2 regions of the Amphritea japonica ATCC BAA-1530 genome follow, and region 2 is predicted to be linked to the other one. Evidence: predicted binding sites of a transcription regulator. Region 2 holds the regulator's gene; the other holds the start of a gene.

Region 1 (15,235 bases), 1.5 Mb from region 2:
GGTCGCATCAATAGAAAAGATAATGAAGCCTGCCCATACCAGAAGAAATGTTGTCAAACGCTCCATGTCCATCGCTTCTCCAAACACAAAAACGGCCAGCAAAAAATACAGTGTAGGTTCGATGTATTGCAGTACAGCGATGGTAGACAAATTATTAATCCGCGCTACACCAAAAGCGAACAGGCCCAGCGGTACAATCGTCATCGGGGCTGTCATGACTAAGAAAATCCGTACGTTATCTACGTCAGATTCCCAATGGGTCTGCCCCACCATACTCACCAGATAAAACAAAGCGAAAGGAACCATCAACAGCGTTTCAGCGGTTAGTCCATTGAGAGTATCGATTCGCACCTGCTTCTTAATTACTCCATAACAACCAAAAGCGCATGCTATACCGATGGTTATCCATGGAAAACTTTCTAAGCTCATACAAGCGTATAAAAAGCCACACGCGCAGAGCAGTAATGCCAGCCACTGGAGTGAATTTAGCCGCTCACGCAGATAAATCACACCTATCAAGATACTGATAAGCGGCGTGAGAAAGTACGCCAGACTGACCATTAATACCTGACCGTTAGTGGCTCCCCAGGTGTTTAGGTACCAACTGATAGAGATACAAGCGGTAGAAAGAAACAACCAAAAAAACGTTCTCGGTACCATCAACATTTTAAGAACACGAAACGGAGTAGCTGTTACCCAAAGTAATACCAGCATAAGGGGTACAGAACAAAGCACGCGTAAGGCAAAGATTTCCATTGCCTCCACACCACGTAAATGCTGATAGAAAAGCGGCGTTAGTCCCCAAACAATATAGGCAGAAGTGGTCCATAACAGACCATTTTGTGGGAGATTAAATCGTCGCATATTTAGGTTACAACTATGTATTATCAGATTAATAAAAAAGCTAAACAGACAATGAATAGATGCAATGAGCAGGATTTATTCAAGATTCTTGAATAACCAATTAGCCCCACAAATTTTTCATTGATAATGAAATAAAAGGCATCATGCCAATAGAAAGAGATAAAAATGCTGACTGGCGTTCAGTCCAAGTCAGCAATAATAGTGCGAGTAACCGCTTAATCAGGTTATGAAGAACCTGCTTCAAGCGATCTGACGATTCACCGTCGCCGCTACCATTCGGGTGAGGCTACTCAAGTCAAAGATAGGTAAACCGAACCGCTCTTGCAGTATCGGAGCAAAGTGCGATAGATCCGTACATTCTAGAACGATTGCCCCCACTTCCGGACTTTCATCCAACATGCCCTGTATCACCGAACTCAATTCTTGCTCAAACAGATCCATATCCAGATCATCTGTATTACCACACAGAATAACTTCGGAAAACTGCTTTTGATGCTGCATACCGGCAACCATAATAAGCTCGTCTGCAATACCGACTCCTTTCAGGTGATCATCGCTCAGAGCGTCACTGTTGGCGACAACCACACCTACTTTTTGATCGCTCTTCAATAAACGAGAGACCAACGGCACCTGAATCAGGCTTGACATAAATACTGGAACATTGACTGCATCAGCGATCTCTTTCTGATACAGCGCGAGGAAACCGCAACTACCAGTGATCGCTTTGACGCCTTCACGCTCCAGCTCTTGTGCCGCCTCGATAAATGGTTTCAGTAACTCAGGATCCCGCTCTCGAATCAAACGATCGATAGTCGCTCCTTTGACCGTATTGTAAAGAATCGGAAAATCAAAGCTGGCCGGATTTTTAATATGCCCATCTGGCTTCGGAAAATATGATTCCAAAGAGATGACTCCAAGGGTCAACCCATAATAGTTATTGCCGCCTTTCAGTATCATTTTTTCACCTTATCAACTAAATCGTGAAGCAGAGAACGGTTTCAGATCAACCGACGATGCCTCACCCTGAATACATTCTGTAATCAATTTACCGGTTATCGCGGCAAAGGTTAGCCCAAGGTGGCCATGCCCAAAGGCTACTTTTACGCGGGGGAACTTCTCCAATGGGCCGATGACTGGCAGTGTATCCGGTGTCGATGGTCGACTCCCTACCCAAGTCGATTTGATAGTCGGGTTATTACCCAGCATGACCTTCGCATGCTCTAACATCCCTTCGGTACGCTGTGGATTTAGCGGAGCATCAGCAAATGCAAACTCAGCTGTACCCGCTAATCGTATCCCGTCTTCCATCGGAGTAAGAAATACCGATTTATCCAGCCAACCTACTGGGCGACTCAACGATTTAGCGCCAATATCAAGTGTCAGGTGATAGCCCCGTTCGCTGACCATTGGCATCTTTACACCGAGTTGCGTCAAAATCTCTTTGGATGCCACTCCAGTGCATACGACAACCTGATCGTAAGTAGCAACACTGTTGCTCAAGCGAACCGATACCTCATCATCATTAGGTAATACAGCCTTCACCTCATCCAGCAGAATCACTCCGCCGTTGTTTTCAAAGTGAAGCGCGTAACGCCGACTCAGCTCAACCGGGCTTACTGTGAAACGAGTATCAGGATAAAAAACACCACCAACGTGAAAATCAGCTATATCCGGTTCCAGCTCACGCACCTGAGCCGCATTTAAGAACTCAAGGTTTACACCTTGTTCTCGACGCTCCTTAAGATCACCACCTTGTGCTTTAGCAAAACCATCTTCTGTCGAAAAAAGTCCCAAACAACCTTCAGATTTGATTAGATCCTGTGCATTAGTAATACGCAGCAGCTGTTGATCAGCCTGTCGACTATGCTCTTGCAAAGACTTCATCGCCGCCTTACCTTGCCGGTACTTAGCCGGAAAACAGGCTTTGAAGAACTCAAGTCCATAAGGTACAAGCGTGGGCAAATAGCGCCCCTGCATAGACAACGGGCTGGTTTTATCCAGCAACATCCCTGGCATCTTGCACATCATCGAAAACCGGGGGAACGGTAACCTGGCATAATCAGCAAACAAACCAGCGTTGCCAAAAGAGGCTCCCATACCTGGAGCCTCCTTATCGATTAAGGTCACCTTATAACCCGCAGCTTGCAGAGTCAGCGCTGTGGCAAGGCCAACAACACCTCCTCCTATAATTCCAATATGTGAACTTTTCATAGGTTCTACCTGGCGGGATCACCACGCCTAAAAACTTAAGGTTTAACTGCGACTACCTGAATCTCAACTAACAATTCAGGGCGTGCCAGACGGGATTCCACACAGGCTCTCACGGGGGGATTTTCGCTATCCACCCAGGCGTCCCAGACTTCATTCATCTGAGCGAACTGACGGATATCGGAGAGCCAAATATTAGCGCTGATCAGGTTACTCTTATCGGTACCAGCATCTGCAAGCAGCGCATCTATCTGAGCCAAAATTTGGCGGGTCTGCCCAGCCATACCCTCAGAGGGGTCTTTAGCTACCTGGCCAGCTGTCCAGATCAGATTTGCAAAGCTCACCAGCTGACTCATACGCTGATTGGAATGTTGGCGTTGGATCATGAGTTACTCTCTTATTATCAATTGTTCTTTCGCTTGTTATCTAAAACAATTTAGATACAGGCCTTAGTGCAATTATTATTAGCGCCAACAAACATAATTCCAAATCGGAAATATTTAGTATTTCATCAGGTTTTCTTATAGAAGGTAATATTATCGCCGTACTCTGAAATCACATTAAGACCTACAATCGACAAAGCAATCTCTTAAGCCAAGGTAGCCCGGCAGAAGAATGGTCACCCTCCCCCCCTAAGTTATTTGCTTCTGACTTGTCTCTCTAAACTAAAACCTGTCGTTTTATATCTTATTTACTACAGAGCTCTGATTCTTTTTCTGTAACAAGTTGTATAGGGCCGTTTGAATACCAGAACAGCCTTAGCAACTATGTTTACACCTTCAGCCCCTCTCTGATGAAAGGTGTACAACACACAAAAAAACATAAGAATAACTTATATAATCAAATATTTTTTAGAATATTTTTCTATTATTAATTTGATTACACTGAATTCATTAGTGACCTTATGCATAGAAAGTTTGGCTACCAAAACAGCATAAACTCCATATACAGCAGCTATTCAATGGTTAACTAAGGTCAATAAAAATAATAACCATTTAGGTAAAACAATGGACAGAAGAAAAATAGATATTGTCATTTCGACGATTTTAATCATCTTTTCACTGATCATCCTCACAAATGACAACCTTGCAGAAGGTGGCGCCGAAAGTGATCTGGGTATTATGTTCCTACCTCGTGTCGTGGCAGGCTTTATGATCATCTTCGCTGCAACTATCGCTATCCAGTCGTTCAACAAGCTTTCTAAAGGCACTGAACCTGAAGGGCCGGAGCTGATAATCACTAACGGCTATTCCGGTATCTTCATCTATATAGGCATCTTTGTAGCCTACTGGCTCGCCGTACCTCATCTCGGCTTTATAGTGACTACACCCTTTATCATGCTCGGCGTTGCAGTATTACTGGGAGGTCGAAACTGGCCCCCCCTCATCGCAATGTCTGTAATCACCCCAGTACTAATCTATTACGGATCGAAAGAGTTTCTGCGGGTCTATCTGCCAACCTGGACTCTGTAAGGGGAGATATAAAGATGTTAGATAACATTCTTAGTGGTTTTTCGGCAATCCTGGCGGTTGGCCCTATTCTCGGTATTATTGCCGGTGTATTCATCGGTATTATTTTCGGCGCCATCCCCGGTATATCCTGCATCATGGCAATAGCAATTATATTGCCAATGACATTTTATGTTGATCCGATCATCGGGATTACCATGCTGCTTGCTGTATATAAAGCAGGTATCTACGGTGGCTCAATCTCCGCTATCCTGATTAACACGCCCGGTGCGGCAGCGTCATTTCTGACCGCTCAGGACGGACATGCACTAACGAAAGCAGGAAAAGCAGGCAAAGCGCTTGATATATCGCTGTTTTCCTCAGTATCCGGTGAGATGCTGGCAACTTTGGTTCTGATACTGGTAGCCGCGCCTATTTCTGCGATATCACTGCAAGCGGGGCCGATCGAAAAAGTATTCCTGTTACTGTTTGCCTTTACTGTTATCGGCTCCATGGCAGGCGAATCCATTCCCCGTGGTTTACTCTCCTGCTGCCTGGGTATGTTATTTGCCATGGTAGGCATGGACTCCATTACCGGCTCCGCCCGATTTACCTTTGGTATCGACGAACTAATGGGCGGCTTTACCTTCACACCTATGTTGATCGGAATACTGGTAATGCCTGAGGTATTCAACGTTATCCGGCGCCGCAAAGTGCCACACCATGAACTAGCGATCACCCATTCACCGAATCCTGCTGATAATCGAATCAGCTTTAAGGAGTTCAAACAAGTATTCCGAACTATCCTTAAATCCAGCGGTATCGGTACTTTTGTCGGCGCTCTTCCTGGTCTGGGCTCCAGTACCGCGGCCTTTATCGCTTACGGTGAAGCAAAGCGTACTTCAAAAAAACCTGACGAGTACGGTAAAGGTTCTGTTGAAGGTATCGCAGCTGCTGAATCTGCTAATAATGCGGTATGCGGCTCTAGTATGATCCCAATGCTAACCCTGAGCATTCCGGGTGACGATGTAGCAGCACTGTTGATGGGAGCGTTCCTTATCCACGGTCTGACACCAGGTCCGATGATATTCTTTGAGCATACAGAGACTATCTACGCGATATTTGCCGGCTTTCTGATCACTGACCTGTTTCTGCTGGCCATCGCCCGAACCGGCTTTAAGTTCTTCGTGAAAATGGCATCACTGCGTCGCTACTACATATTCCCATGCGTTACTGTATTTGCCTTTACTGGCGCCTTCACTGCAGGCCAGAATATGGATGACATTCTAGTACTGATAGCCTTCACTATTATGGGTTTCGGCATGCGAATGGTTGGCTTAAACCCCGCTGTATTCATCATTGGTTTCATCCTGACACCGTTTCTGGAACAGAACCTGGATCAAGCATTTGCCATCGTTGGTTCTGAGTATTACCTACTCTTTGCTTCTCCATTCTCATGGGTATTTATAGCGCTCTCCGCATTCTTTGTTTTCTCGAGTATGCGAATGAAACGAAAAACGTCAAAAGCCCCACCTCAGGCAAAAGAAAAAACTGCCTGATCATAAAAAGATCCCCTTTACAGGACTGCCCTGTGAAGACCGCTAAACGTAAATAAAAATAAGTCAAAGGAAGTAAGTATGAAAAGCCCTAAAAAAACCCTCCTATCTATTGCTACTGCAGTTACTATGACATTCGCATCAGGAGCTGCACTGGCAGAATATCCAGAGAAACCAATCCAGGTAATCGTACCTTGGGGGGCCGGCGGTGACTCCGACCTGACCACTCGTATCTGGGCAGATGCAGTCGAGAAAGAGCTGGGTGTTCCGGTGGTTGTTATCAACAAAACCGGCGGCGGCGGAGTGGTTGGTACCTCATTTGTGGCGCGAGCCAAAAACGACGGTTACACTCTGATTAACGCAGGTGTCAGTAACATGATGGTGACGCCTAATTTTACCAACACGCCTTATAACTTTAGTACCTTTACGCCAGTGGTAAAATACACCTCTGTACCGCTGGCAGTAGTCGTCGCTAAAGATAGCCCCTTCAAAACATTTGATGATTTTATCGCTGGCGCAAAAAATGGCAGAGTGACTCAGGGCTCTTGGGGGGCTTCCTCTTCCGGCACCATCATGGCCAATATTATCGCTAATCAGGCCGGCTACACACCAAAGTACGTTCACGGAAAAGGGGCAGCGGAGTCAATGGTTTCCGTGGTAGGAGGTCACATCGATTCGGCCGTATCCTTTCCGCCAGCCTTTGGTCCTCACGTAAAAGCTGACCGTGCACGAGCTTTGGTTATCGACCAGAAAATGGACGCGTTCCCCGGTGTTCCAACCTTTGCTGACTACGGTATCAAAGGTAGCTTTGGCGGCTGGTCTGGTGTCTTCGCACCAAAAGGGGTACCTCAGGAGGTTGTGGACAAACTGACAGCGGTTACCGCTAAAGTCATGAAAGACCCTAAAGTCCTGGAGGCATACGAGAATATTGGAGCCCTTGTAGACTTCCGCCACGGCCCTGAGTGGATAGCAGATCTGAAAGTCACCTACAAAATCTACACAGACGAAGCGGCACGGACTAGCAAGAAGAAGTAAGTACTTCTCAGGCTTTCAACGTCAGCAGGGTACTTATGCGTATCCAGCTGATGTTGAGCTTTACTTTTAAAAAGCCAACCCCTGTTTTAATTCAAAGCCCTCAATCACAACCTACTCAAACTGCCAATAGACAGGATAGTTCGATTTCATTCTTAACGTTATACGTTAGCTAATGACTCCTGCATCTGTACTGCCTTTAAGTACCAGAGTTGATCTTTAACGTATTTCTACTTATAACATAATGTCAGGCGCAACTTATAACACCAATCATAAGAAAAACTAATAATTAAGGCCGACCGATGAACCTCAAACAAATGGAAGCCTTTCGAGCAGTAATGCTGACCGGCTCGGTTTCTCAAGCTGCCAAGCAGCTATATCGAACCCAACCAGCAGTCAGTATGATGCTTAGTTCACTGGAAGAGGATATAGGTTTCCAACTATTCGAACGGAGGAAAAAACGACTATATCCTACCCCGGAAGCTAACTACCTTTATAACGAGGTAGCAGCAATTTTCTCCCGAATCCAGGATCTAAGTCAGACTGTACAGGACATTCAGAACAAACAATACGGCTTCCTCCGCATTGGTTGTATGCCAGGCCCATCGAACTTTTTTATACCTGATATCCTGGCGGACTACTTAGAAGAACACCCCAACGTTCAAGCGTCATTACAGACTCGAACTTCTGATTCCGTGGTTGAGTGGATCGCCTCTAACCAATATGACCTGGGCCTGGCAGAGATGTCGATGCATCAGTTAAACGGCAGTCGGAATCAAATCTTCGAACTATTATGTACCTGCGCCATCCCTGCAAACCACCCTCTAGCAGAACACTCAGTGATCACACCGGCAATGCTCGATGAAGAGCCAATGATAACGCTGCACCCCGATCACATGATCTTCCACGACTTATTACAGCTATTCGAAGCCAGCGGGCATCGTATGAACGTATGCTTGCAAACCCGCTTTTTTATACCTGCACTTAAGTTTGTTGAGCGTGGACTCGGAGTCTGTGTATTAGACCCAATATCAGCATTCAGTTACACCACCTACGCTCAACCGGGAAAAGTAGTCTTCCGTCGTTTTCAACCTGATGTACATTTACGTGTCGGGCTTATGTTCCCATCCGATGCTCCTTCATCGATGATAACGTTAGAATTTGCCGAGCTTTTACGCAACCGAATTGAAAACGTGATAGAAAACCCCGAGCGCTTTCTGAATTGGGGGCAATAACATTCCAAACTACATACGAAATATTAACAACTACACCAATTCTGGATATCGCGGTTGAGGCAAGTTCAGCAAATATTGGCCAGATATCTGAAGGCACTCCGATAAGTTCATAAGACAACGGCTTTGAATATTCAGATTACAGCAGACCGGCAAAGGCCTCTAATCTGGGTTATAAACAAAAAAAGCACCCTGAGGTGCTTTTTAATAAACAATTTTCAATAGCTGGCAATTAACTAGTCTGCTCCACTATTTTATCGCAAATATACTCGCCAATAGGAATCGCTGATGTTGCTGCAGGCGATGGCGCATTACAGACATGCAGTGATCGTGGGCTTTCAGCAAACAGAAAATCGTGTACCAATGATCCATCTTTCATAACCGCCTGAGCACGGATTCCCGCCGGATAATGCTGCAGATCTTCCGTTTTAAGCTGCGGACAGTACTTCTGAACCAATTTCAGATAACCCGGCTTCCAGAGAGAGTTCTTAGTTTCAACAATACCGGTACCAATATGGCCCTTAAGTACCCGCCAGAAACCGGGAAAGGTCACCATATCCCAAATATCGCGCAGGCTGATATTGATCTTCCCATAGCCTTCTCGTTTCCACCCCTGTACGGCATTCGGACCAACGGTAACAGAACCGTCAATCATTCGTGTCAAATGTACACCCAGGAACGGTAAGTCTGGATCGGGAATCGGATAGATTAAGTGGTTAACTATCTGATTGTATTTTTCCGGGAGCTTATAGTATTCCCCCCGAAACGGGATGATCTGGAAGTCAGTCTCAATACCCAGCATCTTCGTGGTGCGGTCCGCCATCAGACCGGAACAGGTAATCAGAAAACGACCTTTGAAACTAACCTGCTGCCCATTATGCAAAGCATCAACTGTTACTTCATCTGCCGTTTCTTTTAAGCCCGTTACTTTGTGATTCAGGCGGGCATCCCCACCTATCTCGACAAAACGCTCCGCCATCTTAGTGGTTACCTGTTGGTAATTCACGATGGCTGTATCTTTCACAAGAATCGCACCCAGACCAATAATATTCGGTTCACGGGCTTGCAACTGTTCAGCATCCAACAGCTCAACATCGATGCCATTTTCATGACAGCGCTTATAAAGCGCTTGCATCCGCTCTACTTCCAGATCGGTCGTAGCCACCAGCAATTTACCGCACTGATTGTATGGAACACTGTTCTCATCACAGAATTTCATTGTTGCGGCAACACCCGCTTTACAAAACTGTGCCTTCAGGCTCCCAGGTGCATAATAAACACCCGCGTGGATAACTCCGCTGTTATGGCCTGTCTGGTGCTTGGAGTACACAGACTCTTTTTCTAACAACAGAATCCTGGCGTCAGGATAACGCTGCTGTAGCTGCCATCCGGTCGACATACCAACGATACCGCCGCCGATAATGATGTAATCGTATGTCATTAGTATTCACCCTTATAAAGCAAAAAACGACGGAACAGTTGCTCTGCAACAGCCCCGCCGAAGTATATCAGCACTTATTAACGCGTATCATTACTTAGTAAAGTGACCGCGCTGGCGAAGTAGTTCGCGGCTTAACTGAGGATGAGCAACAAACTTGTCACGTCCATGCAGCCAGCAATGATTCTGAACCACCAGCATAGTACCTACCGGTAAGCGAACTCCGAAAAAGTTTTCATCCCCTTCCAGCGACTCACCCATCTCATACAGATAAAGACCTTCTGCCATATTCTGTGGTTCAGCAAACTGATCGATAAACAGCATATGCGGCTTACCATTTTTGTCCTCTTCAAAAAAGATAGGATGCTCAATCTTCGTTTCTACGTTCTTAGATTTCGGCGCACCCCAGACAATATCCTGCTTAGCCATTGGGTGATGATAGAAACGATCCAGCTCTGCCCAGTCATCGACGTGCAGCAACAATGAGTCACCGCCTTCCATATGAGCCTCACCCAGCTTCTGCATCAAGACAAAATCAGTACGCTCGTTTACATAAGTGCCATCGTTATGCAGTTCCATACGACGGTGAGCCTGGCGCAGATAACTATCAGAATTATCATCGTTCAATACTGTGAAACGAGCGTAGTACTTACCATACATCGCGTCATGGTTCGGCATACCGATAATATGTGAGATCGCAGTCGACAATTTAACATCAAACTCTGTACGTAACTCTCCCGCTTCAATATCAGGAGCACCCTCATACTGCAGCATGAAAGCACCGGTATCACGATCCTGCATGGTCTCGTTCAGAAACTTACCCAGCGCGTAGCCGGTGATAGCGTCAAGCTTGTCAGCAACCGCATAACGTAGAAATGGCTTATATTCCAACGCTTGTACTGGCCACTCAGCAATCGCTTTATCAAAAGCGCTGATTGTCTCTGATGTCAGGGTAACAACCTGCAAGCGTTTATTCGCAGCATAGGGTGCTACAGAAAATCCTTGAGGGGCAGTCGATTCAACTTCACGCAGCTGAGCTGTCATAGTGTTCTCTCCAAAACTGTATTTATTCTGTCCAGCGAACTCTCTTCAGGTACCACGACCAGATACTGGAGTTCTTATCAATTTTTTCTCGCTAACAAGCTCTGAATCAAGGCCGTTAAAATTGAGTCAGTAGCAAGGCAACTAAATAATGTCGACATTTTCGTATAACGTCAACATTATTTTTAAATACTTCACTTAACTAATGAATGTCGCTACTTTAGAATAGAGCTGTAAAATGATCACAAAGCCTTTAAAAACAGATAACTAAGTCAAAATAGCCATGAATAGATCGCCTGTAGCCGCAGATAACAACCGGAATAGCTCTGCCCTGATAGTGGTAAGCGAACTTAAACAGGATATTCTCAACGGCTACTTCCAACCCGGCGAAAAGCTTAAGATGACGCGTTTGAAAGAGCGCTACCAAGTCGGGGTTAGCCCCCTGCGGGAAGCATTATCACAACTTTTAATCGAACAGCTGGTCGTCGTGGAAAACCAACGGGGATTTAAAGTTCACCCGGTTTCCCGCGAAGAGATGCTGGATATCTACGCCACCCGCGCAGAAATTGAAGCGCTCTGTATTGGCCTGGCCATTGAAAAAGGGGATGATGAATGGGAAGCAGGTATTCTGGCTGCCGCTCATAAGATGAGTAAATTTGGTGACTTAGTAGAAAAAGACCCACAGGAGTGGGAGCGCCGTCACCAGGCCTTTCATACTGCTATTGCGATTGGCTGCAACTCTCCGGCGCTACTGCAGGTTCGCCGTTCGCTATATGAAAAAGCCTCTCGGTATCGAAATCTCTGGTTAAAGAAAAACATGGCTGAAAGTGCCATCTTTGATATCAACCAAAAAGAACATGAACGCCTGATTGAGGCCTTACTCGGTCGCAACAATACAAGCGCACAAGACCTCATCAAAGAGCACCTCTTGACCCCAAGTCGGGCACTTGAAGCCAACCAGGGTTTAGAAGAACTCGATCGTTAAAACCCGAATTAACAGTCAATCAACCGAATGGCGCTACACCGATCAGCCACTTATGAGCCCAGCCAACGGTGACACCGTAAAGCACAACCCCGGCTACGATCAAAATCAGGTCGTTATAGGATGATTCAGGCGCGCCAGGCAATGGGCGTTGTTGACGTCTTTTCATTGAGATACGGTCAACAACCGCCCAGGCAAGAAAACCGCCAAACAACAGCAGATCAGCAAGAGCTCCGTTGACCAGTAAGTGAGAAACCGCCCAGAGCTTAACGGCAATAAGCTGCGGATGCCCCGTTGCCCGCTTAATACGCCCAGGAAAGTATGGCGCCAGAAATAGTACAAATACCGGCAACAGCAATAACGCGGCCAGATGCCTCATCCATCCAGGCGTAACATAAACGATGTATGGGTCCAGCCGGGATTCACCATAACCACTGATGATTAGCCACAAGCCCAAAAACGATATCACCGCATACAACAGTTTCCAGCCACTATCACTTATGGCAACGGCCCGTTCACGTAGCGGCTGAGCTACAATTGAAACAGAGTGAATTCCCAGAAATAGAATCAAACCCAATACTAAAACTAACATGCTGTTCCCTTTCGTTATTTACTTTAGCTATATAGCATTAGATAAACACAGAAATATTACATTGATCTTTCTTTACCGATAGATAAAGCCGGTATCGTCCCTTAACCTAATGTCATCGCTTCGTCATACTAGAGTCATCTATGATACATAATTAGCGTCTAGTCTGCGCTCTACGAACCTATACATTACATTCACATCCGTTTCAGGGATTTCAGCATGAACAAAGACCAACTGCAGGCCGACTCAGCTTTACACGCCGAAAAAGACTCCGATTTCAGCAAAATCATAGACGCTGGCCTCAGCCGTCGCCGCTTTCTGCAAGGTGGAGCGACAGCGATGGGGCTTTTCCTGGCGACAAATCCGCTGGCCAATGCAGTGGCCGCGACGACCCACCCAAGCAGTAAGCTACTGGGGTTCAAGCCTGTCGCGACCAGCACTGCAGACACTTTTATCGTGCCTGAAGGCTATACGGCTAAGCCACTGATTTCCTGGGGAGACCCTATCCTGAAAGGCGCACCAGCATTTGATGAAAGCGGGACACAGCCCGCCAGTGCTCAGGCAGCTCAATTCGGTGATAACACCGACGGAATGACTTTCTTCCCACTCTCTGAAGACCGTGCTCTGCTGGCCGTTAACAACGAATATACTAACTATAAACTGCTGTTTGATCACAAAGGCGACGCTATGACCGCCGATGATGTAAAAAAAGCTCAGGCTGCGCATGGCGTCTCTATTTTTGAAATTACACGTACTGCAGATGGCTGGGAATACAGTAAAACATCTGACTATAACCGTCGTATCACCGCTAACACTGAGATGATGCTTACCGGCCCGGCAGCGGGAGATAATCTTCTGAAAACCAGCGCCGATAAGAGCGGAAAAAAAGTACTGGGAACATTTAATAACTGCGCTAATGGTGAAACGCCCTGGGGAACTTACCTGACATGCGAAGAGAATTTTAATGGCTACTTTGCCAAGCCCGGGGCTGAATTAAATGGCCATGAAAAGCGCTATGGCCTGAAAGATGACAGTAAATATCAGTGGTACAAGTTTGATAACCGCTTCGATATCACCCAAGAGCCAAATGAACCTAATCGCCACGGCTGGGTTGTAGAAATCGATCCGATGGACCCAACATCGACGCCGATTAAGCGCACGGCACTAGGCCGTTTTAAGCATGAAAATGCTGCGGTGACTATCGCCGATAACGGCCAAGTAGTTGTATATCTTGGTGACGATGAGCGTGGCGAGCATCTGTACAAATTTGTCAGCAAGCAGAAGTTCAACCCTTCAGAAAAGGTAGCAAATCGAAATCTGCTGGACGAAGGGACCTTGTACGTTGCCCGTTTTAGCGCTGAGACTGGTGAAGTTCAGGGTAAAGGTGAGTGGATTGAGCTCACTTACGGAAAGAACGGCCTGACAAGTGAAAACGGCTTTAACAGCCAGGCAGAAGTTGTCATCTTCGCTCGCGAAGCTGCTACCGTTGTTGGTGCAACCACTATGGATCGCCCTGAGTGGGTTGCAGTGCACCCTACAACGAAGACTGTCTGCTGCACCCTAACCAATAACAAACATCGTGGGAAAAAGGACAATCAGCCTGTTGGCGGCCCTAATCCACGCGCTAACAATAAGTATGGGCAGATTGTTCGCTGGACTGAAACAAACAGCGATAACACAGCAACAAGCTTCAAATGGGATCTTTTCCTGGTTGCCGGCAACCCCTCAGTACATAAAGACTTCTTTGCCGGTTCGGCTAACATCAATAATGAGAATATGTTTAACAGTCCGGATGGGCTTGGTTTTGATCTGGATGGCCGGCTCTGGATCCTAACCGATGGAAAATATTCCAACGAAGGAGACTTCGCTGGCATGGGTAATAATCAAATGCTGGTTGCAGACCCGGAAACAGGAGAAGTCCGGCGTTTCGCAACCGGCCCTATCGCTTGTGAGATCACAGGATTAAGCTTCTCTCCAGATCAGCGCACCCTGTTTGTGGGAGTGCAACACCCAGGCGAGAAAGGTAAACCGTCGCACTTTCCAGCAGGCGGAAACAGTAAACCCCGTTCGACCATCATGACTGTTCAGCGCATTGATGGCGGTATCGTCGGCGCATGAACAACTGACTAAACTCAAGCCCCCTTCCCGGGGGCTTTTTTATGTCCCCAGTTTGCCACCTTTACACATATTGTCACCTGCCCGCTCTGATAAAATAGGCCTTAATTACTCGCTGAGATACCGATCTAAGTGCTTAACGTGAAACAGATTAGTGATTTGAAAAGTAGAGATTCAAATTTATACAGAGCCCTTAGTGCTCTGTATCTGACGCAACGCGAGGCAAATTCATAACTATGCTAGCTCGATTATTTCTATTTGCTGCATTGATGATAACTGAAGTTCTGATAATGAACTTGGTTCAAGCAATGCACATCAGTAAAAACTATTTCTGGCTGGAAATTTTTATTGATGCCGGCACCGTCGCCGTGGTCGTTGTATTAATAACTCGCTACCTTTTACGTACCGGTCGATTAACGCCCCGGATGAATCTCAGACGAGAGTCCATGCAACTTCAGGCAGGTGTGTTTGCATTTGGCATTGAAGCATTACTGATGCTGATATTTCCGTTGTTTACATTCACCACACACCACCAGCTGATAATCTTATTAGATGGTATTCTGTTTGCTTCCCTAACCCTCCTGGTAGTTCACTATTACCTTGCAACAGGCAGCAACGAAAACCCACAAGTCCCGACAGTTAAAGCACAGAAGTCTGCATTAAAAGTCTTTCTGCTTGTTTGCTATCTTTTCTGCCTGAGCTTATTTCTGTTGTTTTTGATCAACATGAC
Region 2 (15,235 bases):
TTCAACCGCAGCGGAGGTGGTTAATGCTGCCGTTGAACAGCGGACATTGATCCAGGTAATGCTGAAGAACTATGTGCTTTCTGGGTTGGGAGTGCGCTCTCGTAAAGCGAATCAGGCACTGGCTGAGGCGATAACGCGCTTCGATCTGCAGCAGCAACAGCTCAATGCTGCAGTTACTGATATTCAGGTGTTACACCAATTAAAACAGATGGAACAAAGCTGGGTATTATTACAGCGTCAGTACAAACAGAAGCCGGACCGGGCTCGATTAGTCGAGTTGTATACCATGAATGAAAATACGCTTAAGCAGGGAACATTACTGCTAGAGGGCATGGTAGTGGGGAACCTCAGTAAGGGGGCGCAGATGTTAGAGCTGATGGGGCAACATGAATTGCTGTGCCAACGGTTATCTGCTTTGTATGGCATGATGGCTTGGGGTATGCGTGCTGAGGTAGAGCCGGCTTATCGCGAAACGTACCAGGCGCTGGGCGATAATCTGATTAAACTAGAGGCAATACCGTATACGACTCCTTCGATAAACCAGGGATTAAAGAAGATCGGTCAACAGTTGGAGCGGATTCGAAAAACAGCAGATGCCAGCAAGGACGCGTTCGTTCCGGGGTTGGTTGATCGGTCGGTGGTCAGAATGGTAGAACAGGCTAATCAATTGCAGGCGGAGTACCTGCAATTGGCCGGTTCATTGGATAGTACGAATTAATTCTGTGAGTCCATTGTAAGAATCAGCTTGCCACAAACGTGGCCGCTTTGACTGAGTTCGAAAGCTTCTGCTGCCTTATCCAGAGGGAATGTCTCGGTTGTATGCAGTTGTAGCTGTTCATCGGCAACCAGTTGAGCAATTTCACTGAGTTGCTTTGCCGAAGGCTCACAAAGAATGGTTTCAACCCGGCGTCTTTGAGCTGCTCCTGCAGCCACTACCTGGTCTTTTGTGATCGATGGAAGCGTAACGATAGCCCCGTCTGCTGTCAGGCAAGGCAGGGCTTCAATTGCAGTTTCCCCTCCTATACAGTCAATAATCAGATCAATATTGCTGACATGATCGGTGATATTTTGGCTGTGATAGTCAATGGTATGTTCACACCCCAGCGTTGCCAGAAACTCGTGGTTGTGCATGGATGCGGTACCGGTAACATGAGCTCCAGCCCACTTTGCCAGCTGTACTGCAAGGTGGCCGACGCCACCGGCCGCTCCTAATATCAGTACTTTCTGGCCCGGTTTAAGGGCTCCTTTATCAAACAGGGCCTGCCACGCGGTCAGGCTTGTTGTAGGAAAGCCGCCAGCGGTGATCAGGTCCACAGCATCGGGTAACCGGCTGATTTGGGCTGCTGGTGCTGCGATATATTCGGCATAGCAGCCGGCCGGTTGAGGAAATCGAATCATCCCGAATACCGCCTGACCCACTTCAAAGTCAGTATCCCCTGCATCAGCAATAACGCCAGAAAACTCCCAGCCGGGTATAAACGGCATCTCATCTATGAAACCGCTGGCGCCACCTCCTGAGCAGGTTTTCCAATCGATAGGATTGACCCCTGCAGCAGTGGTTTTTACGAGAACGTCACCGGAATTAAGCTGGGGTTTAGGCTGGGTGCTGTAAGTTAGCTCTTCGAGGCCGCCAAACTGATGTATAGAGATTGCTTTCATAGTGGACTCCGATGCAGAGAAGGAGAAATAAGCTGCATGTTCACATAAAGTTATAGGCTAAACCAGCCACTTATGCCGACTATTTCTGTTAATCTTAAGGCCTTGAATCATAATTGAAGGTGAAGGGTAGATGTATCTTGTAGTAGCAGAACAGCTGTTAATGATGGTTGGCCTTGGCGTGTTTGTAGTGTCGCTGATACTCTACGTCTTACGAACCCAGGATCTTAAATCCGTACTGGTGTTCTGGCAGGCAACAATTAGCTTCACTAAGCGGGAATTCATGATTAACCGGATCGGTCTGTCTATGATGCTGCTGGCAGTTATTGTCCGTTTTTATAATCACTTTATGGGCTGACCCAACTAATTAACTGAGGACCCGATGAAAGGAAACCCGTTCCGCGGCGCAAATTTTTTTATGCGTGGCCTGGCAATGTTGCCGGAAAAAGGCATACGACATTTTGTGTTAGTGCCGTTGTTGATCAATGTTTTTTTATTTACCGGGGCTATCTGGCTGCTATTTGATCAGATGGGCTACTGGATCGATTATTTACTGAGTTCTATTTTGCCAGACTGGGACTGGCTACAGTTCCTCCGTTACTTATTGTGGCCGCTGGTAGCTGGCTTTGTGTTAATCACGGTGTATTACAGTTTCAGTGTGGTGGCTAATATCATTGCTGCACCCTTCAATGGCATATTGTCTGAGAAGGTTGAGCAGCGCTTGCGCGGAGTCACGGTAACTGATTCCGGTTGGCAGGAAATTATAGCCCTGATTCCCCGAACGGTAGCCCGTGAGATTTCAAAATTACTCTACTATCTTCCCCGGTTGTTGTTTTTACTCGTACTGACGTTTATCCCGGTGCTGGGTATCGTTGCACCGTTTCTGTTGTTCCTCTTTGGCTGCTGGATGATGGCGATTCAATATTGTGATTACCCGATGGATAATAATCACGTTAGCTTTCGGGATATGAAAGATTCCCTTAAGCAGCGGCGACTAACATCAGTTGGTTTTGGCGGCCTGGTGTCCGTGGGTATGATGATTCCGTTGGTGAATTTGCTGGTGATGCCGGCCGCGGTGATAGGCGCGACCATTTTCTGGGTTGAGGAATATACAGGTGACACTGAGATTGACCTGACGCTGCGTCAGGATCAGGGGCGATTAGAGTAATAAGCAGTGTCGGCGAGGCTATAAGAAACGCACGAATTATGTGCGTTTTTTTATAGTTGCTATTCGTTTTCTATATGCTCTTTTGCCGGCGTAGCGATAATGAGATCGGAAGGGAAATGGCAGATAAAGCTACTACCTTTACCCGGCTGACTATTGATGGTTAGCCGACCGCCATGACGAAGCATTACATGTTTAACAATGGCCAGACCCAAACCGGTACCACCACTATCTGAGGACCTGCTCTCATCGACCCTGTAGAAACGTTCCTGCAGTCGTGGCAGGTGAATACTGTCGATACCCGCGCCGTTATCCTGGACTGAGAAGTGACCGCCCTTTTTGTCGGTCCACCAGCGTAGCTTAATATTGCCTTCATTGGGGGTATAACGAACCGCATTAAAAACCAGATTTGAAATCGCACTAAAGATCTCCGATTCCTGACCCAGAAGCGTTTTGCCTGCTTCCAGGTCAACAGTAATAGTTTGGTTCTTGTCTTTGCCGAGGGCCAGGCCATCTTCTTGTAATCGGTAGATTATCGAATGAAGAGGAATAGGCAGTTCATCAGCGACATGAGCGCTGGCTTCAAGGCGTGATAAGAGCAAGAGATCAGATACCAGGTTTTCCATCCGTTTAGACTGACTTTCCATCTGGCTCAGACCGCGCTGTAGTGGTCGAGGCAGCTCTTGGTCAAGAAAGGTCTCTAGGTAGCCACGAATTACTGTAAGCGGTGTACGCAGCTCGTGAGAAGCGTTAGCGACGAAATCCTGTCGGGTCTGCTCCAGTTGTTTGAGGCGGGTAATATCACGGGCGACCAGAATGCGGTCGCCTGCCCCAAAGCGGGTAATCCGGTATTCCAGGATAATATCGTTGTGTATCGGAGAGGAGAGTTCTAACGGATCCTCATACAGCCCTTTGCGGTAGTAACGGACAAAGCGCGGATCCCGTAGCAGATTCATGACCGAGCGACCCCGGTCGGTTTTGACTTTCATCCCTAGCAGACCTTCAGCGGCTCTGTTCCACCACTCTAAATGGTTCTGCCCATCAATAATGACGATAGCGTCGCTCAGTGCTGCGGAGGATTGCTGGAACCGATTGATCACATTACGTAATGACTGAGTACGCTGTTGTTGTCTTTTTTGGTCTCGGGATAGCTCATCAAAGAGTTCCCCCCAATAGCCCTGACTTTCAGGCACCTTAGAGCGGTCACTGCTCATCAACCATTGTTGCAATCGATTGAACTGCTTAATCTGATAGAGTCCCCAGATAATCAGGGTGACAGACAGGGTCCAGCCGGGATGGCCAATGATCAGACCCAGTACAAACCCAGCCACCACGGTTAACAACAGGTTGCTGGCTATGGAGTGGCTGGCGTTATACATCGCTAGTCTCAGGCCGCTTGAGAAGAAAAGCGGTAGCCAGTACCACGGACTGTTTGTATCAGGTAGTCGTGGCGGTCACCCAGTGCTTTACGCAGGCGACGGATATGCACATCAACAGTACGCTCTTCAACATAAACATTGCCTCCCCACACCAGGTCCAGCAGTTGGCTTCGGCTATAGGCGCGATCCTGATGGGTCATAAAGAACTGCAGCAGTCTGAATTCAGTAGGGCCCAGTTCCAGTGGTTTCAGCTCAGAGCTGACCCGGTGAGAGACCGGGTCCAGGGTTAATCCATCGACGGTGATTGGTTCTTCAATACCTTTGGGGGTTGTTCGGCGAAGTACTGTTTTCAGTCGGGCAACTAACTCGCGGGGGGAGAACGGCTTAGTAATGTAATCATCAATACCGGTTTCCAGACCCTGAATCTTATTATCTTCATCGGTTTTTGCCGTTAGCATGATGATTGGGATATCTGAGGTCATTTCATCTTTGCGTAAGCGTCGCGCAAACTCGATACCGCTGATACCCGGCATCATCCAGTCTAATAGGATCATATCTGGAAGATTATCAACGATCATAGGATGGGCAGCCTGGGCGGAATCCGCCTCCATGCACTCATAGCCTGCCATTTCGAGAGCAACGGCGATCATTTCGCGAATCGGAGCCTCGTCGTCAACAATCAGAACGCGTTTACCCGACGTCATGACCAATCACCTCATTTATTAGATATATTCAGACGGTCATATTAGATGATGAAACTGTTACAGAAATATGACAAAGCACCCGGTGATGCAAGTGAATTTGTCATTAAACCGTTAGATAGTGTATTACCACCCCGATGAAGAGGGCCAGGCCGGCATAATTGTTGTTGAGAAAGGCGCTAAAACAGGCGTCCCGCTGACGGTCTTTGATCAGATGCTGCTGATAAGCAAACAAGCCTGCCATGACTGTCAGGCCGAGATAGAATCCGATCGATAAGCTAAGTTGGAGGCCCACCATAATAAATATGATCAGGGTGAGCAGCTGTAGAATACCGATAATAATTTTATCCAGATCGCCAAATAAAATGGCAGTGGATTTTACGCCGATCTTTATATCGTCATCCCGGTCGACCATTGCATACATCGTATCGTAGGCTACCGTCCAGAGCATGGTTGCGGTGTAGATTAGCCAGGCGATAGGTGGAATCTCATTCAGAGTCGCGCTGAAAGTCATCGGTATCGCCCAGGCAAATGCCATTCCCAGCACGACTTGGGGGAGGTGGGTATAACGCTTCATAAAAGGGTAACAGGCGGCCAGGGCAACACCGCCAAAGGAGAGGTAGACCGTCATCGAATTGGTAAACAGCACGAGAATAAAAGCGGTAACCAGCAGCAGAAAAAATAGGATTAATGCTTCTTTTGCAGAAATTCTGCCTCCGGGAAGCGGGCGTTGAGCGGTGCGTTTTACATGCCCATCTACTTTTCGGTCGGCGAAGTCATTGATTACACAGCCGGCTGAGCGCATTAAAAAAGTGCCGAGGCAGAAAATGAATAGCAGATTCAGTGGGGGGATGCCTTCAGCCGCGATCCATAGCGAAAAGAGCATCGGCCAGAGCACCAGGTAGGTGCCGATCGGCTTATTTACTCGCATCAGCTGACCACAAGCCTGCAGTTTTTGTTGCCAGCCAGCTTCGATCGGTTTAGCGCCTGATTGCATTATAAACAGCCTATAATCATTTTTTCCGATAGTTTACCTGTTGTAGTGCCGGCAGGAAAACCTCGGCTACCAGCAGGGGCTTATTTGCCAGCTTAAACATGGACCGACGAGCCCAGACCGTTTCTCCACTCCTTATTTTAAGCCGACTGATTTGGAGAGCGCCTCTGCGCATCGTTGGGTCGCGGAAGAGGACGGTCCCTAGGGAACGGTTTCCCAGGAAGTTTAATTCCCGTTGTTTACCTGTGAGGGTGGTCGCCGGAATAATTGTTCGGGCGAATACCCAGGGTTGCCCAAGACCGACCAGTTGTACTTCACGGATTAACGCTATCTGTCTGGGCGAAATCCCCAGCGCCAGAGCTTCTGAGCGGGTAGGACGTCCCCATATCTGGCGTACAACCTCAACTTTAAAATCACCGTTACTGGCCTGCAACAGGTGTTGGGTCAGAGAGCCACGGTCCAGTAGCCACTTTCGCCAGATATTCGGAGCATCAGGAGCTGCCGGACGTCGCAGTGTATACCAGCGAACGTCGAAGCTATTTTGATTAAGGGCTGCAGGGATTGGCACGATCATTTCTCAGCAAAAAAACTGGCTGTATAGTACCCTAGCCGGATTAAAATGTATCGGTTAGAGCATCGATTGGAACAGGTGAAAGATAATGGCTAAAGCGCAACAACACTACTCAACCGAGCAGATTGAGCAGCTTACCCGACAGTGGGTAGAGACAATGGTCGTGGGCTTGAATCTTTGCCCATTTGCCGCGCCGGTGGTTAAGGATAATTCGCTGCGCTATGCAATCACTGATGCTCGGGGTAGTGAGTCGCTGGTGGCCGCTTTTATGGCAGAGATCGAACAACTGCTGGCGGCCAGTGAAAAAGAGATATCGACTACATTGTTTATCGTGCCGACCGGCCTGGAAGACTTTTACGACTATCTCGATCACTTGCGTCTGTTTGAAGAGTTACTGGAGCAGGCGGGACTGGAGGGCGTGATTCAGCTGGCCAGTTTCCATCCGGGCTATCTGTTTCATGGCGTGGCTGAAGATGACCTGAGTCACTGGAGCAACCGTTCTCCCTGGCCGGTGTTCCATATTATTCGTGAGGCAGAAATGAGCCGGGCGCTAACCCATTACTCTAACCCGGAACAGATTCCTGAGCGCAATATCAAGCGACTGCGCGAGCTGGGGCGGGAAGCGTTAATTGAACGTTTTCCTCCTTTTGCGGATTATTGCTGAGGCCCGCCTCAGGGCTATTCATCAAAGACCGCAACCTGATTGCGACCTTGTTTCTTCGCCTTATAGAGGGCGATATCAGCTTGATCGATGAGTTCTTTCGGGGATTGCCCCTTCTGCGAAGGCAGCGTTGAAGCAACACCCAAGCTAATAGTAACGGGCTGGTCTTTAAAATTAGGGCTATGACGAATATCCAGATCTATGATCTGTTGTCGGATATGCTCTGCTAATATTTCAGCGCCTGTTCGGTCAGTTTCCGGTAGCAGAATGATAAATTCTTCCCCGCCAAAACGGCAAACCAGATCTTGAGCCCGGCGGGCTGAATCCCGAATGCTTGAGGCTATTTGTCGCAAGCAGTTATCGCCGTTCAAGTGTCCAAGGTTGTCGTTGTAGGCTTTGAAATGGTCGATATCGATCAGGATAACTGAAATGGATTGGCGTGAACGCTGGCCCCGGCGCCACTCAGTTTCGAAGCAGCGCTCAAACTCTCTGCGATTATAAACCTGTGTCAGGGTATCAATGCTCGCTGCTCTGGCAAGCATATCGTGAGCGCGCTTCAACTGCAGGAGTATGTTGATGCGTGCCTGAATGATAGAAGTGTTACGTTGTTGTAACAGATAATCTGCAACCCCCATATCATATAGGCTCACCTCATCAGTATCAGAGATGGGTGTGCCAATCACGGCTAGGGGAACCTGTTTTTCCCGGGTTAAATGGGAGGTACTCCGACAGATGTCGATAAGATTTGCGTGCTGTTCCGTATTATGAAGCAGCACGAGATCCGGGCAACGTTCGTCTGAAAGCAACATCTCTTGCAGTGCTGCTAATGACTGAGGCAGAAGTATGTTGTTCTCATCTCTGAGCGTGGACAGTATTGGCCAAAGCTCAGTAATAGGGTCTTCCCCAAGAAGGGCTATCGTCATTCTTTCCTGATAACGGGAACTGCTGGTGAGGGTACCGGGTTCCACGTCGGCTCCCTGCATGAACTCGAGCACGGTTTGTGGGTTTAATAATCCCACCATACGGCGCCCGTCATTAGCCACAATGGCGGGGGTTCGAAGGCCAAAGTTGCCATGCTCCCATTCATTTTGCCAGCGCAGAAGGGTTTCTTCGCAGGCTTCGTCGGTTTCTAATTCAGTGTTTATGCCGGCCTCTTCAAGCGCGTGAAAAATAGTTGAGGGGTTGGCGATATCTTTACCTTTTATCCATAACGCGCGGTAAAGATTACTGAGAAATAGGTTTGATTGCACAGGATCGTTACGTTGAGCGGCAATGACACATAAAGAGGGGAACAGGCTGTCACTCAGGCTTAACGGCAGAGAAATAGTCACCCCTGGGGAGCGATTGCGGATGTTGAAAATATCACTGGCAAGCTCGGACATGCTCTCGACACTGTGCAAATAGGAGCCAGATTCGCTAGAGCGCTCAACGACACGCCATTCAACGTTTTGCAACAGGTTTTGGTTGGCAAGCAGCTCATACAATGCATAACTGAAAGGGCAGTTAAGGTTTCCATATACAACGTATTTAGCCATCCGGGTGCCTTGTCATCGTTTAATATAAGTTGTTGAGAGACTCACAGAGCTATCGGCGGCCAGCAGTAATCTTGAGTAATCGTCGAGATAGTTTTCTTGTAAATCAACAATCCTGTAGTACAAGAATTGTTCTAATTACGATAATATTTATAGTCAGGCATCAAAAAAATTAATAAATACTGTTCTATGTTATGCGAGCTGTGCTGTACGCCAATAATAATTAGATAGAATCTTAGAAAGAAAACAGGGTGGTTGTGTGTCAGTTGAGCTAAAAAGGAAACCTCAGGGGAAGTCTGGGCGTCGGGGTGGCAAAACAGGGGAAGCTGTTTGCGATATGAAAGGGGATCTTTGGGAAATTGATGGGGTCTTTCTAATACTGATGAAACAGGCTATTCCTGGCTGGAGTGGCGGGAATATTCCTCAAGATGTTATTTCTGAATTGAAAAATACCGGCCGTTACCAGGCAGAAGGTATGTTACTCACGGCTCAGCCAACCAGCGGTGGTCAGATCAGCTTAGTGGTTAAGCCTGCTGACTAGCTTTCTGCTCTGTTAAGAATAAAAAGGCAGCATAGGCTGCCTTTTTATTGCTCTGATCGACAAGCAAGCAGCAGGTTATTTTCTTTCTTCAGCTTTGCGAACCGTTCGCTTGATCTCTTTCAGGCTACTGTGGCGTACGTCGGTACCACTGACCAGGTAGATCAGATGCTCTGCCATATTGCGGGCGTGGTCACCGATACGCTCAAGGCTTCGCAATATCCAGATAACGTTCATGATGCTGGAAATGTATCGAGGGTCTTCCATCATATAGGTCATCAGCGAGCGCATCGCTGTGCGGTATTCTGAATCGACCTCTTTATCCTGTTTTGCGACTTTGTAAGCCATTTCCGCATCGCTGCGAGCAAAAGCCGTTAAGCAGTTTTGCAGCATATCGCGCACCAGGTTACCGATATGGCGAACTTCCTGGTAGCCCCGTACATTTTTACCTTCATCAGCTAACTCAATCGCGTAACGACAGATCCGGCTGGTTTCGTCGCCAATTCGTTCAAGGTCGCTGACGGCCTTGCTGACAGAGATAATCAGACGCAGGTCTGCGGCGGCTGGCTGACGGCGGGCGATGATCAGTGTGCACTGCTCATCAATCATCATCTCCATGTCGTTGATTGCCTGATCGCTTTTGCGAGCTTGCTCTGCCTGTTCGGTGTCACCCTCTACCAGAGCTTCAACGGCATCGCTCAGCTGGCGTTCAACGAAACCTCCCATCGTTAGCAGTTCTGTACGGATCTGCTCCAGTTCTTCATTGAAGCTCTGGGAGATGTGGTTGCTATGGCGGTCCTGTTCGTAACTCACTGTAATGCTCCCCTAATTAACCGTAACGACCGGTAATGTAGTCTTCTGTTTGTTTCTTTTCAGGATTGGTGAATAGATTATCGGTTGCACCAAACTCGATCAGATCTCCCATGTACATAAATGCGGTGTAATCGGAAACCCGGGCAGCCTGCTGCATGTTGTGAGTTACGATGACAATGGTGAAATCTTTTTTCAGTTCATTGATCAGCTCTTCGATCTTCAACGTAGAGATCGGGTCAAGTGCTGATGCCGGTTCATCCAGTAATAATACTTCAGGTTTAACGGCGATAGTACGTGCGATAACCAGACGCTGTTGCTGTCCGCCGGACATGCCGAGCGCGCTTTCGTGCAGTCGGTCTTTAACCTCATCCCAGAGGGCCGCAGATTTGAGTGCCCATTCAACGGTTTCGTCGATCAAACGTTTCTTTTTAATACCCTGAATGCGCAGGCCATAAGCCACGTTTTCATAGATGCTTTTCGGAAAAGGATTTGGTTTCTGAAACACCATGCCGACACGGCGCCGCAGGTCAGCAACATCGATGCCTCGTTCGTAAATGTTGTTTCCGTAGAGGCTCATTTCTCCGTCAATGCGGCAGCTGTCAACCAGGTCGTTCATCCGGTTGAAGCAACGTAACAGGGTCGACTTACCGCAACCCGATGGGCCGATAAAGGCGGTTACCCGGTTTTTAGGAATGTCCATGTTGATACCATGCAGCGCTCGTTTATCTCCATAATAAAGCTGGAGATCGCGTACGGTCAGGGCAATGGTCTCATCTTCCATGCGCAGGCTTTGCTTCTGGCGCTGCAGCGCGGAAATATCGATTGAATGGGTTTTAGCTTCCATAGTCATCATTAAACCTATCTAGTGTGCGGCTTACATCTCAAGCGCTTTGTATTTTTCTCTGAGGTGGTTTCGGATCGCAATCGCTGACATGTTTAACAGAGCGATAACCGCAACCAATAGCAGGGCGGTGGCATATACCAATGGCCGAGCAGCTTCAACGTTCGGGCTCTGGAAGCCCACATCAAAGATGTGGAAGCCCAGGTGCATAAATTTCTGATCCAGATGGATGAATGGGTAGTTGCCATCCAAAGGCAGGCTGGGTGCCAGTTTCACAACACCGACCAGCATTAGCGGTGCGACTTCACCAGCCGCCCGGGCGATTGCCAGAATAACCCCGGTCATCATGGCCGGACTTGCCATCGGCAGGACAACCTTCATCAGGGTTTCAAATTTGGTTGCACCCAATGCCAGGCTGCCTTCGCGAACCGAGCGAGGTATACGGCTAAGCCCCTCTTCGGTGGCCACGATTACCACAGGCACTGTCAGCAGAGCCAGTGTCAGAGATGCCCACATCAGGCCCGGTGTACCAAAAGTGGGTGCCGGTTTCGCCTCGGGGAAAAACAGATCATCAATGTTACCGCCGAGAAAGTAAACAAAGAAACCCAGGCCAAATACACCGTATACGATGGAGGGTACACCGGCCAGGTTGTTTACAGCGATCCGGATAAGTCGGGTAACAAAGCCCTGTTTGGCATACTCACGCAGATAGACGGCAGCGACAACACCAAAAGGGGTTACCAGAAGCGACATTAGCATTACCATCATCACCGTCCCGAAGATTGCCGGGAATATTCCCCCTTCGGTATTGGCTTCACGGGGATCATCGCTGACAAATTCCCAAAGTTTAGCCGCATAATGAAGGCTTTTCTGACCCACTCCCATATCGTTGGGGCGGAATGCGCGAACGATTTTAGCCAGTTGAACCTCAACGATTTTACCGTTGGCTACTTCTGCCGTAATCGAATCGCGGTTAATCTTGGTGTAGAGATCCAGCAGGCGCTGCTGCAGACCTTCATATTTAAGGTCCAGCTCTTTGCGCCGTTGCTCAATTTCAATGAAAGGGGCTGTTTCGGTAATATCCTTGAGTTGCAGGCTGCGCTCTTTCAGGCGTAAGCGTTCCAGCTCGTAGTTGATAGCCCCGATCTCATGCTTCTCAATCTGAAGAATATCATCGCGAATATCCAGAGCGCGCTGAATACGTGAATCCAGGTTGTCCCACAGAGCCAGGTATTCAGCAGATTTGTCATTGCCCTCGTAACGAGCAATCTCGATACCTGATTCTTTGATTGTCCGCAGGTAACCATACAAATTCCCCCACTCACGACGCTCAGCTGCGAACAGCATCTCTGGATGAGCCTGGTCTGACAAGAAGTCTTCAAGTACCCAGGTAAAGTCTGAGCCGTAGACATCACGGTTACCAATTTTAAGCAGGTGGCGGATAGAGAATTCTTTATCATCCGGAAGGTCGATACCGGCTTCGATCAGCTGTTTGGTCAACACTTCATTGGTCTCAACCACCTCGCCGGCGATGATACGGGACTCTCCATTCTGGGTGTACGTTCCCTGAATGATATCGGCTGGCCAGAAGTGACTCAGGCCGCGAATAGCGATCAGGCCCAGCAGGCCGACAACCATAATAATACTGATGGCGACTGCACCTGCATTCATCCATACCCAGGGTGAACCGGACTTAAACCACTCTTTTACTGAGATGTTCATATCGTATATTTCCTCAACAACTCAGGTTACAGGGAGCCATATTTATTGCGCAGCCGCTGACGGATGACTTCCGCCAGAGTGTTTACCACAAAGGTAAACATAAACAGCACAAAGGCAGCCAGGAATAGGATTCGGTAGTGTGTACTACCGACTTCGGACTCAGGCATCTCTACCGCGATGTTTGCCGCCAGAGTTCGCATGCCCTCGAATATATTTACGTCCATAATCGGCGTGTTACCTGTCGCCATCAGTACGATCATGGTTTCGCCGACAGCGCGACCCATACCGATCATTACCGCCGAAAAGATACCCGGGCTGGCCGTCGGCATAACGACTCGTGTCAGGGTTTGCCAGGGGGTTGCGCCCAGAGCTAATGAGCCGTAACTAAGGTGCTTAGGCACAGCAAAGATCGCATCCTCGGTGATTGAGAAGATGGTTGGGATAACCGCAAACCCCATCGCTATACCGATAACCATCGCGTTACGCTGGTCATAAGCGATTCCCAGGTCGTTGGTCAGCCAGTGGCGCATATTGCCATCAAACAATACCAGTTCCAGAGAAGGGCTGATGGCAATGCTGAGCCAGGTCGCCAGAATAATCACCGGTATCAGTAGCAGGGCATCCCAGCCATCCGGTACCAGCCAGCGAATCTGTTTTGGCATCTGTGCCCAGCAGAAAGCGAAGCCTAATATCGCGGCGGGCAGCATCAGCAGAGTAACAAAAATTCCGGGAAGGTTTTCCTCCATGAAGGGGGCCAGCCAAAGGCCTGCGAGAAAACCAAGAATGACGGTTGGCAGTGCTTCCATCAGTTCAATGAATGGCTTCACCTTACGACGCAGTGACGGCACCATAAAGTAGGCCGTATAGATTGCACCGCAGATCGCCAGAGGCGTTGCCAGCAGCATGGCGTAGAATGCCGCTTTCAGTGTCCCGAATGCCAACGGCATCAGGCTGTATTTTGGCTCAAAGTCATTGTTTGCAGCAGAAGACTGCCAGATATATTTAGGTTTCTCATGACCTTCATACCAAACCTTGCCCCAGAGTGCGCTCCAGGAGACCTCCGGGTGCTCATTGTCGATGTGTAGCAGGTTAAGTTTCCCCGCTTCTTCAATTAGTATCGCATTTGCCCGGGGAGCCATGGCGATCATTGAAGCGTTGGCCTGGGCGACTTTATGTGTCAGTACATTGGCGTTGGCTGTCGTGTTGTAAAGCCGCAGGTCGCCTGCTGTATCGATAGTTGCAAAACCTTTGCGACGATGTTCAATTGCCAGGTCTGTTACTGATGTATTGCCGGTTTTGAACTCGCGAATTTTGGTCATCAACCATTCGCCCTGATCGTTTCTAACGAGAAACCACTGAGAGACTTCGCCTTTATCGTTACCAATGAGAATTGCGTTGCCACCGAGAAGCAGGTCAAAGGTGGTTATTTTGCTGGAGGATGCCTCCAGAACCTGAGTTATAACAGGTTCGTCGCGGTCTCGCAGATTCACAACTTCAATTTTACCGCCTTCACCGGCCAATATAAGCCAGGAAAGATCAGGCATCATCAGCATCTTTTTAATCTTGAGGCCCAGATCGGGTAAAGCGGTGGTGGATTGTTCCAGTTCGATGTCACCGGTAAACAGGTTTTCAGTTCGAGAGATAAATACGGCTTGCATATTTGCCTCAGTTCCACCGATCAGAGCAAAGCCATCCTCGTTGCCATTGAATGCCAGGTGATCCAGAGGGACGGCCGCTATCTCTATAGGGGCTTCACCGAGAGGGTAGGTGATAGTTGGTAGTATTACGCGCTTCCCACCGGGATAGGTCGATTTATATTCGTGCTTGAATGCCAGCGCCGTACCGTTACTCAGGCCTATCGCAAAGGAATGGCTGTTTTCTGATGCCAGGGCAAAGCTAGTGATGCTGACACCGGCTGGTAAAGGTGCCTGAAGCGTTTTTATCGGTGTGCCATTAACGGTGTTAAAAAAGATCAGCTCACCCAGATCAGAGACTCGCAGGCCAATCTCTGCCTGTTCTTCCATCGCCATGTAGAGGGTTTTTCCTGCGCCGGGGACGGCATAAGGTTCAACAACCTGCTCATTATGTTCCCAGGGCTGGATTTCTGCAGACTGAAACATGGGGACTACTTCATAAAGAAGGTAGAAAAAGATCAATAGGATCGCGATGATGACACTGACACCACCCAGGCCGATGCCTGCTGAGGCCGCTTTGTCTTTAAAGGCCCGGAATTTGCGGCCGCGACGGGCTGCCGGGGAGTCAAAGTCCAGATCAGGAATAACGGAATTGTTCTCAATATTCATGAAAAATTTCTACAATGATAAAAGTTATGGCGCAAAGATAAACGTTGTTGATGACAGAAATGTTACAACTTAGTAATAAAACTTTTGCATACAAAAAAGGAGCCCATATGGACTCCTTTTTATCAGATTAGGCTTACTGGTCGAGCACGATAGGGCCGACCAGTAATTCTTTAAGTCAGGTCTGTATTATAGACCCAGTGCTTTCATCTGCTTTTCAACCAGAGAAGCCGGCAGAGGGATATAACCATCCTTCACCACAACTTCCTGGCCTACTTTAGACATTACCATTTTCAGGAACTCCCGCTCCAGAGGGGCCAGGTCCTGGCCAGGCTTCTTGTTAACGTACACGTACAAAGCGC

Evidence for each region. The regulator PhoB, encoded in region 2, activates phosphate uptake and scavenging genes when phosphate is short. The targets are predictions, from matches to a motif close to TGTCATANNNNTGTCANA.
Region 1: a site for PhoB is predicted at 12,504-12,521, ahead of AMJAP_RS06585 (PhoX family protein). Genes of this name have one in related genera too.

Annotation. Positions count from the first base shown of each region.
Region 1 is NZ_AP014545.1:1,445,536-1,460,770, reverse strand. Features, by position in the region: gene rarD (EamA family transporter RarD) at 1-864, opposite strand, end outside; gene AMJAP_RS06640 (aspartate/glutamate racemase family protein) at 1,105-1,821, opposite strand; gene AMJAP_RS06635 (NAD(P)/FAD-dependent oxidoreductase) at 1,834-3,075, opposite strand; gene AMJAP_RS06630 (RidA family protein) at 3,111-3,458, opposite strand; gene AMJAP_RS06625 (tripartite tricarboxylate transporter TctB family protein) at 4,080-4,544, shown strand; gene AMJAP_RS06620 (tripartite tricarboxylate transporter permease) at 4,559-6,079, shown strand; gene AMJAP_RS06615 (Bug family tripartite tricarboxylate transporter substrate binding protein) at 6,158-7,111, shown strand; gene AMJAP_RS06610 (LysR family transcriptional regulator) at 7,411-8,343, shown strand; gene lhgO (L-2-hydroxyglutarate oxidase) at 8,573-9,781, opposite strand; gene glaH (glutarate dioxygenase GlaH) at 9,872-10,822, opposite strand; gene csiR (DNA-binding transcriptional regulator CsiR) at 11,103-11,804, shown strand; gene AMJAP_RS06590 (NnrU family protein) at 11,824-12,393, opposite strand; gene AMJAP_RS06585 (PhoX family protein) at 12,610-14,508, shown strand; gene AMJAP_RS06580 (sensor domain-containing diguanylate cyclase) at 14,796-15,235, shown strand, end outside.
Region 2 is NZ_AP014545.1:3,776,096-3,791,330, reverse strand. Features, by position in the region: gene AMJAP_RS17500 (hypothetical protein) at 1-718, shown strand, start outside; gene AMJAP_RS17495 (NADP-dependent oxidoreductase) at 715-1,659, opposite strand; gene AMJAP_RS17490 (hypothetical protein) at 1,790-2,014, shown strand; gene cysZ (sulfate transporter CysZ) at 2,039-2,824, shown strand; gene phoR (phosphate regulon sensor histidine kinase PhoR) at 2,884-4,200, opposite strand; gene phoB (phosphate regulon transcriptional regulator PhoB) at 4,209-4,904, opposite strand; gene ubiA (4-hydroxybenzoate octaprenyltransferase) at 5,008-5,898, opposite strand; gene AMJAP_RS17465 (chorismate--pyruvate lyase family protein) at 5,915-6,469, opposite strand; gene AMJAP_RS17460 (DUF1415 domain-containing protein) at 6,555-7,130, shown strand; gene AMJAP_RS17455 (diguanylate cyclase) at 7,145-8,662, opposite strand; gene AMJAP_RS17450 (hypothetical protein) at 8,919-9,200, shown strand; gene phoU (phosphate signaling complex protein PhoU) at 9,276-10,010, opposite strand; gene pstB (phosphate ABC transporter ATP-binding protein PstB) at 10,027-10,860, opposite strand; gene pstA (phosphate ABC transporter permease PstA) at 10,885-12,573, opposite strand; gene AMJAP_RS17430 (ABC transporter permease subunit) at 12,600-14,876, opposite strand; gene AMJAP_RS17425 (PstS family phosphate ABC transporter substrate-binding protein) at 15,063-15,235, opposite strand, start outside.